2 regions of the Okibacterium endophyticum genome follow, and region 2 is predicted to be linked to the other one. Evidence: predicted binding sites of a transcription regulator. Region 2 holds the regulator's gene; the other holds the start of a gene.
The links. The regulator LexA, encoded in region 2, represses DNA repair genes until DNA is damaged. The targets are predictions, from matches to a motif close to TCGAACANNTGTTCGA.
Positions count from the first base shown of each region.

Region 1: a site for LexA is predicted at 3,932-3,947, ahead of ACYVF5_RS05190 (HNH endonuclease signature motif containing protein). Genes of this name have one in related genera too.

Region 1 is NZ_BAAGXA010000005.1:211,863-219,078, reverse strand. Features, by position in the region: gene ACYVF5_RS05200 (dolichyl-phosphate-mannose--protein mannosyltransferase) at 1-1,059, shown strand, start outside; gene ACYVF5_RS05195 (Gfo/Idh/MocA family protein) at 1,136-2,134, shown strand; gene ACYVF5_RS05190 (HNH endonuclease signature motif containing protein) at 2,337-3,902, opposite strand; gene ACYVF5_RS05185 (O-acetylhomoserine aminocarboxypropyltransferase/cysteine synthase family protein) at 4,159-5,454, shown strand; gene ACYVF5_RS05180 (CoA-binding protein) at 5,451-6,035, shown strand; gene ACYVF5_RS05175 (thioredoxin domain-containing protein) at 6,032-7,216, opposite strand, start outside.
Region 2 is NZ_BAAGXA010000008.1:150,624-157,839, forward strand. Features, by position in the region: gene miaA (tRNA (adenosine(37)-N6)-dimethylallyltransferase MiaA) at 1-872, shown strand, start outside; gene dapF (diaminopimelate epimerase) at 946-1,827, shown strand; gene ACYVF5_RS12665 (class I SAM-dependent methyltransferase) at 1,851-2,474, opposite strand; gene hflX (GTPase HflX) at 2,518-4,083, shown strand; gene lexA (transcriptional repressor LexA) at 4,216-4,902, opposite strand; gene ACYVF5_RS12680 (LysM peptidoglycan-binding domain-containing protein) at 5,242-5,748, shown strand; gene ACYVF5_RS12685 (histidinol-phosphate transaminase) at 5,835-6,917, shown strand; gene hisB (imidazoleglycerol-phosphate dehydratase HisB) at 6,914-7,216, shown strand, end outside.

The DNA of each region.
Region 1 (7,216 bases), on a different contig from region 2:
GCGCTGCTCGACGGCATCCTGATGTTCTTCACACTCGTCGGCTTTCTCTGCGTGCTGCTCGATCGGCTCTGGCACGAGCAGCGGTTGAGCTCTGCGGTCTCTGCCGCGCGTGCAACCGGCTCTGACCAGGCATGGGGCCCTGCGCTGTGGTGGCGACCGTGGCTCGTCGCCGCAGGTCTGGCGTTCGGGGCCGCCACCGCGGTGAAGTGGTCCGGGCTCTATTTTCTGGCGGCGTTCGGTCTGTATGTGGTTCTGTCTGACGCCCTGCTCCGACGCAGGCTCGGGCTGCCGTTCTGGATCAGCGCGGCCATTCTGAAACAGGGGCCGATATCGTTCATCCTGCTGGTGCCGGTCGCTCTCGCCGCCTATCTGGCCAGCTGGACCGGCTGGTTCGTCACCGACGGCGGATACAACAGGCACTGGGCAGAGCAGCCGGAGAACGCGCTCTCAGGCGTTCTCTCGGTGCTGCCGACCACCCTGCAGAGTTTTGTGCACTATCACCAGTCGATCTACGGTTTTCATGTCGGCCTCTCGCAGTCGCACCCGTATTCGGCCAACCCGTTGAGCTGGCTGCTGATGGCCAGGCCCACGAGCATGTGGTACCGGCAGACGGGAGCGGGCGACGACGGATGCTTCGCCGAATCCTGTTCGTCTGCCATCACGTCGGTGGCGAACCCGCTGATCTGGTGGGCGGGTGCCGTTGCCCTCTTCTATCTGGCCTACCGCCTCGTGCGCTATCGCGAATGGCGCCCCGGCCTCGTCCTCATGGGGATCGTCGCCGGGTACCTGCCGTGGCTGATGTACACGGGCCGCACGGTGTACCAGTTCTACACGATCGCGTTCGAGCCGTACCTGATCCTCGCTCTCGTCCTCACGCTCGGCGTCATCCTCGGTCGTCGCGACGATGAGCGATACCGGCGCACAAGCGGAATCGCGCTCACCGTCGTTTTTGTGACGTCCGCCGTGTTGCTCAGCGCCTTCTGGTATCCGCTCTGGACGGCCACCACGGTGCCCCACTGGTTCTGGATGCTGCACAACTGGCTGCCCGGCTGGATCTGACGACGCGCGACGACACTGCGTGTGACGACGCTGCGTGGAACGACGACACACCCGCTGATCGGTAGGGTGGAAGGCTATGACCCTTCGCATCGGCATCCTGGGCGCGGCAGACATCGCCCCTCGTGCGCTCATCGCTCCGGCCGCCGGCGTCGACGATGTCGAGATCGCCGCTGTCGCTGCACGTGGCATCGGTCGGGCGCGGGCCTTCGCCGCCGAACACGGCATTCCCGCTGCACACGGGTCATATGAAGAACTGCTGACCGACCCCGACATCGAGGCCGTTTATGTGCCGTCTCCGAACGGACTGCACGGGGTGTGGACGACAGCGGCGCTGAGGGCGGGAAAACATGTGCTCTGCGAGAAGCCGTTCGCGGCGAACGCCGCAGAAGCCGAAGAGGTCGCCGCCGTCGCCCAATCGACTGGGCTGGTGGTGATGGAGGCGTTCCACAACCTCTATCACCCCATCACCGCGCGCATGATCGAGATCGTGGACTCGGGCGAACTCGGAACGATCGGATCGATCGAGTCGCTCTTCGGTTTCTCGATCGAAGCCGACGAGGCGAATGTGCGCTGGCAGCGTGAACTGGCCGGTGGGTCGCTGATGGACGTCGGGTGTTACCCGATCCGTCTGCTTCGGGCGCTTGTGCGCGAGGAACCTGTCGTCACGGGTGCTGCGGCGCACACCTTCACACCTGATGTCGACGGCGACATGACCGTCGACCTCGAGTTCCCGAGCGGGGTCACGGGGCAGGCGACCGGCTCGATGTGGATGGATCCGCCTGCGTCGACACAGCATGTGACGATCGTCGGAGACCGGGGAACGCTGACGGTCACCAACCCCTTCCTCCCTCAGCTCGGCAATGAACTCACCATCCGGACAGCGGACGGAACACGAACAGAGAATGCGACCACGCTGTCGACGTATCGCTTTCAGCTCGAGGCGTTCAGGGATGCAGTTGTGCTCGGATCGCCGGTGCTCACCGACCCGGCAGATTCGATCGCGACGATGCGCGTGATCGATGCCGCCTATAAACGGTCGGGGCTCGGTGTGAGGCAGCCGACGCGCATCGACTGAGACCCCACGGTGGTCGAGCCTGTCGAGACCCCACGGTGGTCGAGCCTGTCGAGACCCCACGGTGGTCGAGCCTGTCGAGACCCCGAGCCCGTCGAAACCCCACGGTGGTCGAGCTTGTCGAGACCCCGAGCCCGTCGAGACCCCGAGCCCGTCGAGACCCCACGGTGGTCGAGCTTGTCGAGACCCCGCGGTGTCCGGGCCCTCACCGGTGGTCGAGCCCGTCGAGACCAAACCCGTGGAGACTCCACAGGAGCGGCGATTTGCTCGGCGTCGGTATCGGGACACGGTCAGGGTCGATGCTCGCAGGCGGTATCAGAAAGTAGTCGGAGTCATCCCTGACGATTTTCCAGCCGTTGTTGTGGAGCAGCATGTGGTGATATCGGCATAACAGCACCCCGTCCGCGATGTCCGTGTTCCCGTGGTCCGCCATCCATCCGTTGATGTGATGCGCCTCGGTATACGACGCAGACCGGTCGCAATCCGGATGTCGGCATCCACCGTCCCTGATTGCTAACGCGATGCGTTGTCTTGTTGTGAACAGCCGTTGATCCCGGCCCACGTCCAGCGGGTTCCCGTGACTGTCCACGGTGACAGGCACGGTTCCGCTGTTGCAGATCATCCGCTCCACCACAGCCACGGGAACACGGTCACCGCCGTCTTCGAGAAATCCGTTCCCGATGACATTCCCTTCTTCGGTGCGGGTGTTGAGGTTCTTCTCGGTGATCACCACACGCACACCGACCTGACGGGTTCCGAAGGGGGCGATCGGGTCCGCGTTCACGCCGGCGCGGAGCGTGTCGATCATCAGGTCGAACACCAGCTGATCGTTCGACCTGGTGTCCTCTGCCAGGTTCTTCGCGCGTTCCGCTTCGGCTGTGTCCACAAATCTCGGTCCGCCGCGTCGTGGTCTCATCGCGGCGCCGACGAGAGTATCGATCCAGGCCGCGGAGTCGTCGTCGAACTCCACAAACGCCGTCCGCGCCCCCGCCGCGTTCCGGCCGAACCGCCACGACCTGCCCTGGTAGCGTTCCTCCGCCCGCACCCCGACGCCAACCGGATCCAGCAGATCCCGCAGCAATCGAGCACGTCGACCGAGCTCATCGACATGAGCATCGCCCGCGTCGCGCACCAGCTGCTCGGCCGCACCCCGCAGCGTTTCGACATCACATCGGTCATCGGGCTCACCGAGCCCCCGCATGATCACCGCCGCCGCCTCCGGCCGCAACACACGCTCGCGCACCGCACGCGTCAAGGGCTCATGCCACGGCAACACCCGCACCGGCTCCGCAGCCTCCACTCCGTCGTCAGCAGGCGTGGTCTCGTTTGGTCCGCTCTCGTCCGCGCCCGCCTCACTCGGTCCCGTCACGCCGAGAAGCGAGCCGTTGTCGCCCGCACGGGCCGCGTCATCCGTCTCGGTCATCGCCTCCCCCAGACGCACCTGCCTGGCTGCTTCAGCCCGTGTCGACCCTGTGATCGACTGCACCATGGCAACGGGGTTCCGATGCCCCTTGCTCTGCGCCAATCCGGCGTACCCCAGCGCACGGTCGGACCGACGGGCGACCACCCCCGCACCCGCCGCGATCACCGCATCGACTTCGGATCGCACTGCCGCCGCCTCACGCAGCAACACCTCAAGCTCGGCATCATCAGCTCGGCCGAGCAACACCGAAGCCGACGACGGATCACCCCGTCCCGCGTCTTCCACAGCGGCGAGCCTGTCGCACACGGAAAGTGCGAGTTCTCGAAGCTGTTCAGAAATCCGGGCCATGCTTGATTCTAGCAAAAATCACCCGACATTCGAAGGTATGTTCGACACGTTTTCTTGAAGAATCTCGCGAACTGTGTCACCGCGAACCGCGAGCTGTCTCGGTCGCAGACCCGGCCCAGAACGGGACTCGTCCCCCAATGAGAACAACAACGAGATCAGCGGGATGCTCTCGTCCTGGCGAGCATCGCCTGCCACGTGAGTCTTTGTGTGACGCTCCGCGCACACACGAGCCCTCCGAGTCGATTAGCGTTGTCCTATGGCAGATCGCGAATACGGCTTTCGCACGCGGGCAATCCACGCGGGCAACATTCCAGACGACGTCACAGGTGCACGGGCATTGCCCATCTACCAGACAACCGCCTTCGTCTTCGACGACACAGAGGATGCCGCTGCGCGCTTCGCCCTGCAGAAGTACGGCAACATCTATTCCCGGCTCTCGAACCCCACGGTGGCCAGCTTCGAGGAACGGGTCGCCAGCCTCGAGGGCGGCCTCGGTGCCGTCGCGACGGCCAGCGGTCTCGCCGCGCAGTACATCACCTTCGCCAGCCTTGTCGGCCAGGGCGACCACATCGTCGCATCGGCCAGCCTCTACGGCGGCTCCATCACGCAGCTCGACGTGACGCTGCGCCGCTTCGGAGTCGAGACGACATTCGTCCAGTCGGCAGACGCCGAAGACTACGCGGCCGCGATCACCCCGTCGACGAAGCTGATCTTCGCCGAGACGATCGCGAACCCGTCCGGCGAGATCGCTGACATCGAGGCGCTCGCCGATGTGGCACACGCGCACGGCATCCCGCTGATCATCGACTCCACCATCCCGACCCCCTATCTCAACCGCCCGATCGAGTGGGGCGCAGACGTCGTGACGCACTCCGCCACGAAGTTCCTCGGCGGGCACGGAACCACAATGGGCGGTGTTGTCGTCGAATCGGGACGCTTCGACTGGAACACCGACACCTTCCCCCTGTTCGGCGAGCCGGTTCCGAGCTACGGCGGCCTGCAGTGGTCCGGCAACTTCGGGGAGTATGCCTTTCTCACCCGGCTCAGGGCGGAGCAGCTGCGAGACATCGGGCCTGCACTGTCGGCCCAGTCGGCGTTCCAGCTCGCCCAGGGCGTCGAGACGCTTCCCTTCCGTATGCAGGCACACGTCGACAACACCAGGATCGTCGCGAAGTGGCTGGCAGAGGACCCGCGTGTCGAGAGTGTGTTCTGGGCCGGACTGCCAGACCACCCGCACCACGGTCGTGCCGAGAAGTACCTTCCGAAGGGCGCCGGATCGGTGTTCAGCTTCGTTGTGAAGGGTGGCAGGGCCGTCGGGCAGAAGCTCATCGAATCAGTGAACCTCGCCAGCCACCTCGCCAACATCGGTGACGCGAAGACGCTCATCATCCACCCGGCGTCGACGACGCACGCCCAGCTCACCGAGCAGCAGCTCGTCGATGCGGGCGTTCTTCCCGGTGTGCTGCGACTCTCGGTGGGAATAGAAGACCCGGACGACATCGTTTACGACCTTGACCAGGCGCTCACCCTGGCAGTGAAGGAACAGTCATGACCACGATCGAGAAGACCGACGACGTCATCACAGCGCAGCTGCAGAACGGGCTCACCTGCTCGATCCCCGCGGACTCACCGCTCGCCCGGCTGCTCAAATCCCAGCGCACCTGGGTGGGACCGGACGCGAAAGAGCGTCTCGGCATCCTGCGCGCCGCTCAATCGGTGGCCATCGTCGGCGCATCGCCCAATCCCGCACGATCGAGTTACTTCGTCGGCACCTACCTGCAGCAGTCGAGTGACTACCGGGTCTACTTCGTCAACCCCAACGCCGACGAGATCCTCGGCCAGAGGGCATACCCGGACCTGGCCTCGCTGCCCGAGGTGCCGGACATCGTCGATGTCTTCCGAAAGGCGAGCGACATCCCCTCTGTCGTCGACGACGTGGTCGCCGTCGGCGCGAAGACCATGTGGGTGCAGCTCGGCATCTGGAACGAAGAGGCCGCATACGACGCAGAGGCCAAGGGCCTCACGATCGTTATGGATCGCTGCATCAAGGTGGAGCACGCTCGTTTTCACGGTGGGCTGCACCTGCTCGGCTTCGACACGGGGGTCATCACCTCACGCAAGGGTGTTCGCTAGCGCGCGAGCGCATTCTCCAAGCCGTCTGCGTCGGTGACCGGGAGCGAGCACACAAAAGCGGTGCAGGCGTATGCCGTCGCCTGCCCGTCCACCGGCTCACGCGCCTCGAAGAGGCCGAAGCCTCCCGCGGCGAACCGCTGTGCCTCGGACTGCGTGACCACCGCCGTCACGTCTTGCTGAGCCCGTCTCACGACGTCGGCGAGTTCCCCGGCGCCCGCCGCATCATCGGGAGTGACCACCACGAGTTGGCGCGGCTCTCGCGCGAGTGACGCGGCGAGCGCGAGGGCTGACCCGAACGAGACGGGATTCGCGAGCGCGAGCTCTGCGATCGAGCCGACGACCGCGGCGGCGGCCGCGAGGTACCGCCGTTCGCCGATCAGCAGATAGAGACGCCACGCCGCACTGGCGGTTGCGGCCTGCCCAGAGGGATACGCCCCCTCTGACGGGTCGCCCTCGAGCAGAAGACGGTGCGAGACGAGCACGGGGTCTCCCCCGCCCGGAGCGACGAAGACATCGGCGAGAGGTTCCGGTTGTTCGGCACCGCTCTGCTCGGAACCACCGCGCGCGGCGCCGCCACCAGAGCGGACGGTGCGCTGGGCCTCTCCGGCGACAAGTGTCGCATCGATGAAGCGTCGCGCCTCGAGCGCGTACCGGCTCTCTCCCGTTGCGAGCGCCAGTTCGATGAGCGCTCCCGCGAGCATTCCATAGTCTTCGAGGGTCGCAACGGCCTCGGAGCGACGCGCCGTCTCACCGCTCTCGCCTGGTGCCGCGATCGACGCACGGGTGAGCATCCGCTCGTCGTCGACATGAACCTCGAGCAGATAGTCGGCAGCGCGCCTGGCTGAGTCGATCCACCCCGGCTGGGCGAAGACTCGTCCGGCCCTCGCCATCGCCTCGACCGCCATGCCGTTCCAGCCGGTCAGGATCTTCTCGTCGAGCGCCGGCGGCTGGAGCGTGCTTCGCCCGAGCGCATCTCGTGCGTAATAACCGCCCTCCGACCTTCGGCCGTCGATGATGCTCTCCGAGTCCTGCGCGCTCGCATAACCGCCAGAGGGTCGCTGCATCACCTCGATCAGGAACGACGCGATGCCGGCGGCGGTTCGAGCCGCCCAGTGGCGGGAGTCGTCGGCGGTCCACGCCGCCGTGTAGGCGCCGAGCAGCAGTGCGTTGTCATAGAGCAT
Region 2 (7,216 bases):
AATCTGACCTCTCGCTCAACCTGGCCCGCGAGCTCCACGCTCGCGGCGCCGGTGCCGAAATCGTGAACGCCGACGCCATGCAGCTCTATCGCGGCATGGACATCGGCACGGCCAAACTCCCGGCCGAGCTCAGGCAACGTGTTCCGCACCATCTGCTCGACGTGCTCGACGTCACCGACGAGGCGACGGTTTCCCGATACCAGACCGAGGCGCGTGCTGTCGTCGGCGCGATCCTCGACCGGGGCAACTGGCCCATCCTCGTGGGCGGTTCCGGATTGTACGTGTCGAGCGTGATCTTCGACTTTCAGTTCCCCGGATCCGATCCGATGATCCGCGCGCGTCTTGAAGATGAACTGGCGCAGCAGGGAAGCGGTGCGCTGTATCGCCGGCTGAGAGACGTGGACCCCGATGCGGCGGCGCGCATCGGCGCGCAGAACGCACGGCGTATCGTTCGGGCGCTCGAGGTCGCCGAGATCACCGGCGAGCCCGTGTCGGGTTCGCTGCCGGATGAACCGGTCTACTGGACCCCGGCGACGATCATCGGGCTCCGTGCACCCCGGAACGAGCTGACGACGAGACTCGATCGGCGTGTGCTCCAGATGTGGCGCGACGGGCTCGTCGACGAGGTATCGAGGTTGCGGGACCGGGGGCTTGAGAGCGGCGTCACCGCGCGACGGGCTATCGGATACGCTCAGGCCCTCGGCGAACTGACCGGGGAACTCACGCGGGCACAGGCGATCGAACTGACCCAACAGCTCACCCGGCGTTATGCGAGGCGGCAGATGAGCTGGTTCACCAGATACCGAGACGCACTCTGGTTCGATTACGACAGCGATATGCTCCTGCAGCAGGTACTGCAGTCGATCCTCTGAGCCGCGAACGAGGGTGCGGGCACGATGTATGGCGGCAGCGGTCCGCCCTCCGGTGAACCGTAGACTTGACGCCATGTCATTCACCCTGAATTTCACCAAGGGCCACGGAACCGGCAACGACTTCGTGCTCTACAGCGACCCCGATGGTGAACATCCGATGACGTCTGAGCAGATCGCCGCTGTGTGCGACCGCCATTTCGGCATCGGCGCGGACGGTGTGATCAGGGCAGTGCGGTCCCGCGCACTCGATGCCGGCTCAGCCGCCCTCGCGGAGGACCCGCACGCCGAATGGTTTATGGATTACCACAACGCCGACGGCTCGGTCGCAGAGATGTGCGGGAACGGCATCCGCGTTTTTGTGCACTATCTGATCGATCGCGGGCTGGCCGAGCTCGGCCAGGGCGAGACGCTTGCCGTCGGCACGCGTGCGGGGGTGAGGGATGTTCAGCTCTCCGCTGCGGGATACCAGGTCGATCTCGGCCGTTGGTCGCTCGACGGTGGTGAGCCACTCGTCCGTGCCAAAGAGGTGAAGGTTGCGCGGCCCGGTCTGGGCATCAACGTGGGCAACCCTCACGTGGTCGTCGCCCTGGCAGACGACGCAGAGCTCGACGCGGCCGACCTGTCGTATGCCCCACGGCTCGAACCGGTTCCCGCAGACGGTGCGAACGTCGAGTTCGTTGTGCCGCACGAGCCTCTGATCAGCAACGGCGTCGCGAGAATCAGGATGCGTGTGCACGAGAGGGGAAGCGGCGAGACCCTCTCATGTGGGACGGGCATCGCGGCAGCTGCGCTGGCCACCAGGCACTGGGCGGGCGCCGGCGCACCGAATCAGTGGCGGGTCGATGTCGCGGGCGGCTCGCTCGGCGTTCGGATGTTCCCGACCGAGGACGGCGAACACGTCGCTCTCAGCGGACCGGCAGAGCTCGTCTATACCGGTGAGCTGATGCTCGTGTAGGAACGGTCACGCCGATGCTCTGGTCACGCGGGCGACGCCACTCTGTGCTTGGCGCGAAGCACCCGATACCCCTTGCCCGTGGCGGCCCTGGTGACGGTGAAGTCGTCGGGAAGCGCTCCGTTGAGCCATCGGTGCAGACTGTCTGACCCGAGGTTCCGCTGCACGACCAGCCACGCGTCCGATCCGGACGTCAGACGGGGGAGCCAGTGCTCGAGCATCGTGTGGAGCTCGTTCTTTCCGACCCGGATCGGCGGATTCGACCAGATCGTCCTGAACCGAAGCTCGTCTGGAACCTCGGAGGGAAGAACCGCGCGAACGTTCTCGAGTCCAAGGGATCCGGCGTTCGTGCGCACGAGATCGAGGGCGCGTTCGTTGACATCGACAGCCCACACGGTCGCGAGGGGCGATTCGATAGCCAGGGTCAGGGCGATCGGTCCCCAGCCGCAGCCGAGGTCGAGAAAATTGCCGCTCGGGGGAGGCGCCGGTGTGTTCGAGAGCAGGACCTGTGTGCCCGTGTCGACGCGGTCGGGGCTGAAGATGCCACCGGCGGTCGTGACCTCGATCTCGCGGCCCGCGAGACGGACCCGGATCCTGCGTTGCTTCAGGTCACTGCCTGGGGACCCGGTGAAATAGTGATCGCTACCCATAGTGAAGAACGTACTCGACCAGAACGAACTAGGGTTAACGTCAATGACAGAGAATTCCGGCGATGACCGTCACCAGGCCGATGGCAGCTCCCCAGACAACGATGTTGTGTCCCGGGTGCTCGACCGCGCGGACACGCACGCGAGCGGATACACCCTCTTTGGACGTGCTCGAGCAGAGGCTCTGAACGATGAGAGGCCCCTGCGCGAGGATGATGAGCGGGATGGCGAGCAGCTCGATCGTGAAGAACGGCAGGCGCTTCGGCGGGTCGCCGGGCTCTCGACCGAGCTCGAAGACGTCACAGAGGTCGAGTATCGCCAGCTGCGACTCGAGAATGTCATTCTCATCGGCGTCTACTCGCAGGGTTCGCTCGATGACGCAGAGAACTCGCTTCGCGAGCTTGCAGCACTCGCTGAGACGGCCGGCGCGGTTGTGCTCGACGGGATGCTGCAGCGGCGCCCCCACCCGGACCCGAGCACGTACCTGGGCCGGGGCAAGGCAGAGGAGCTGAGGGCAATCGTGCAGTCGCTCGGCGCCGACACGGTCATCGCGGACACGGAGCTGGCGCCGAGTCAGCGGCGCGCACTCGAAGACGTGGTCAAAGTCAAGGTGATCGACCGCACAGCTGTGATCCTCGACATCTTCAGCCAGCACGCCAAGAGCAGGGAGGGCAAGGCCCAGGTGGAACTTGCCCAGCTCGAGTATCTGCTTCCTCGGCTGCGCGGATGGGGTGAATCCATGAGCCGCCAGGCAGGTGGTCAGGTCGGCGGCGCAGGAGCCGGCATGGGTTCCCGTGGCCCCGGTGAGACGAAGATCGAGCTCGACAGACGCCGCATCCACACACGAATGGCGAAGCTGCGCAAGCAGATCAAGGGCTTCGCCCCGTCACGCGAGGCGAAACGGGCGAACCGCCACCGCAACGAGGTGCCCTCCGTCGCGATCGCCGGCTACACGAACGCCGGCAAATCGAGTCTGCTCAACCGCATCACGAAGGCAGGAGTGCTGGTCGAGAACGCGCTCTTCGCCACTCTCGACGCGACGGTGCGCCGCACCCGCACCGAAGACGGGCGTCAATACACGCTCGTCGACACTGTCGGTTTCGTCAGGAACCTCCCACATCAGCTCGTCGAGGCCTTCCGCTCGACGCTCGAAGAAGTGGCAGACGCCGAACTGATCGTGCACGTGGTCGACGCGTCGCATCCCGACCCCGCGTCACAGCTGACCACGGTGAGGGACGTCATCGGCGACGTCGGCGCACGAGACATCCCCGAGCTCGTCGTCTTCAACAAATCCGATCTGATCAGCGAAGACGACCGGCTGCTGCTGCGCGGACTCGAGCCTGACGCGGTCTTCGCGTCAGCTCGCACTGGTGAGGGGATCGACGAGATTCTCGAGGCGGTTTCCGCTCTCTTGCCGAGCCCGTCGATCGAGGTGACCCTGCTTGTGCCGTATGACAGGGGTGAGGTCATTTCTATGCTTCACCGCAGGGCGCGTGTGATGCACATCGACTATCTCGAGGCCGGAACACGTGTTCGCGCACTGGTGTCAGAAGAAATCGCCGCATCGGTGGATGAGTTCATCGTCAAGCGTCGCGACGGCGTGACTGCCTGACGCGTCACCCGTCTGAGGGCGGCCGAGCGTCCACCAGCAGCCACGTCGGCGGCAACGACCGCCGTCGGCTGCTTGTCGGACCCTCAGGCTTATGACCGCGACGGCGGCGTCATCCGGGCGAACTGTGACGCGTCAGACGGATCGAAGAACGGCGACCACTTTGCCGAGCACGTCGGCGAGGTCACCGACGATCGGTTCGAAGTTGCTGTTCCGCGGCAGCAACCAGACGTGGCCGTCTCGCTTGCGGAACACCTTGACTGTCGCCTCACCGTCGAGCATGGCCGCAACGATGTCGCCGTTCTCGGCGGTGCTCTGCTGTCGTACGACCACCCAGTCGCCATCGCAGATGGCGGCGTCGATCATCGACTCGCCCTTGACCTTCAGCATAAAGAGGTCGCCCTTGCCGACGAGCTGCCGCGGCAGAGGGAAGACCTCTTCGACCTGCTGCTCTGCAGTGATCGGAACCCCGGCGGCAATGTTGCCGACCAGGGGTACCATCGCGGCGTCGCCGATCGGGGTGGTGTTCTCGTAGTCGAGCGACTCGGACGCGACCGACGGCAGCTCGATGAGCACCTCCAGGGCACGTGGACGATTCGGATCCCGCCGAAGGTATCCGCTGAGCTCCAACTGGTTCAGCTGGTGGGTCACGCTCGAGAGCGAGGCAAGGCCGACCGCGTCGCCGATCTCGCGCATGCTCGGCGGATAGCCCCGTTGACTCACGGATCGCTGGATGACTTCGAGGATCGCCAGCTGCTTGTCGCTCAGGGTCTTGCGCCGCCGCGTTGTGCCCTTGCCTGCCGGTGTTCCGCTGACCGTCATTGTGCTTCTTTCGCTCACGCGGCGCCGCCGCTGATACCCGTGTCGGTGGTTGCTGATTGAGTGTCAACCATCACACGAACTGTATCGGTGAAAAGGGCGCGAGGCAAACATCTGTTCGAGTGTGTCGCGACTCTCTTCTCATCGGTTTTCGAAAAGCATCTTGCATCTTCGAACAATCGAAGATAGATTCGGAACACATCTTCTTATAACCGGCCTCTGCGGATGCCGGTCATACGAAGACGGTGGATGACCGCAGGACGTAACAGAAGCAGCCTGTAGGAGGAAGAGCCCGTGACAACGAGCAGAGGCGGAAGGACGAACACAATGAGCGGACACCGGATGAACCGACCACGCGCGTACGTCACCCATATGGCGGGCGCAGAGCACGCCGGCCTCGTCGGCGCACAGCGCACAACGTCTGTGCCCACAACGTCTGTGCCCATAGCGTCTGTGCCCATAGCGTCTGTGCCTCGCGCATCCGCACCTCGCGTATCCGCACCTCGCGTATCCGCACCTCGCGCATCGGGACGTCTGCGGATCACGCGTCGTGGTCGCCTCGTGCTCACGACACTCGCTGCCGTGCCCGTGATCGCCGTCGCCGCCTATCTCGGACTGAATGCCGACGGTGCGGTCGCCACGTCGACGGCGAGCAGCGCGTCGTTCGAATACGTCACGATCGAGGCCGGACAGTCGCTGTGGCAGGTCGCGGTTCGCATCGCCCCCCAGGCGGACCCCAGAGACGTCATCAACGAGATCCTCGATCTCAACCGTCTGTCTTCATCGAACGTCGTGCCCGGGCAGCAGATCGCGATCCCGGCGAGCTATTCGGCGTCAGACACCGAGTGAACTCCGGGCGATTTAGTCGACTAAACGTCGGGGTGACGTCAGACGCCGAGTGAAACCTGGGCAATTTAGCTGGCTAAACTTGCGGGGTGACCTCACTCAGCGACCTTCCTATCCGCGACGATCTGCGCGGAAAGTCCCCGTACGGTGCTCCCCAGAAGGCCGTGCCTGTCGCGCTCAACGTGAACGAGAACACACACACCATTCCCGAAGCAGTCGCCCACGACATCGTGGCGCGCATCGCAGCGGCCGTCATCGGGGTGAACAGGTACCCGGATCGTGAGTTCACCGGCCTGCGCGACAGCCTGGCCGCCTATCTCGGACACGGGCTCACACGAGACAACGTATGGGCGGCGAACGGCTCCAACGAAGTCCTCCAGCAGGTTCTGCAGGCATTCGGGGGCCCGGGTCGCTCCGTGCTCGGGTTCAGCCCGACCTACTCGATGTACCCGCTGCTCGCATCCGGCACGGGAACACGCTGGATCGGCGCAGACCGGGACGACGACTTCGAGGTGTCGCCGCAGACGGCCGCGGCCGCCGTCGCGCGCGAGCAGCCCGACCTGGTGTTCCTCTGCTCACCGAACAATCCAACGGGTACTCCGCTCTCGATCGAGACCATCGCCGCTGTCTACGACCAGGCGCCCGGCATCGTCGTCGTCGATGAGGCATACGCCGAATTCGCCCCGGTGGGCACCCCAAGCGCACTCACGCTGCTCGACGGGCGCGAACGGCTCATCGTCTCTCGCACGATGAGCAAGGCGTTCGCGTTCGCCGGCGCCCGCCTCGGCTATCTGGCGGCGGACCCCGCCGTCACAGACGCGCTGCGCCTGGTGCGGCTGCCCTACCACCTTTCGGCGCTCACGCAGGCGGCGGCGACCGCCGCGCTCGCGCACAGCGACGAGATGCTCGCCATGGTCGACGACATCGCGCAGCAACGCGATCGCATCTCGACAGGGCTTCGTGGTTTGGGGTACAGCCCGCACCGCACGCACAGCAACTTCGTGCTGTTTGGCGGAGTCGACGATCCTCAGCAGACCTTCGAGGCGCTTCTCGAGCGCGGCATCCTCATCCGAGACGTCGGAATACGCGGCCACCTGCGCGTCTCGGCGGGCACGGAAGCCGAGACGACAGCGTTCCTCGAGGCGATCGCCGCATTAGACTCGACGCCATGAGTCCTTCGCAGCGCGTCGCGCGCATCCAGCGCGAAACCAGTGAGTCGAGCATCGACCTGACGCTCGATCTGGACGGCACCGGGGTGAGCGATATCGAGACCACGGTTCCGTTCTATGACCACCTGCTCACGGCGTTCGCGAAGCACTCGCTCACCGATCTCACCGTGCGGGCGTCGGGCGACATCGAGATCGATGTGCACCACACGGTCGAAGACATCGGAATCGCGCTCGGCCTGGCCATCAGGGAGGCCCTCGGCACCAAGGCGGGAATCTCGCGTTTCGGCGACGCGCTCGTGCCG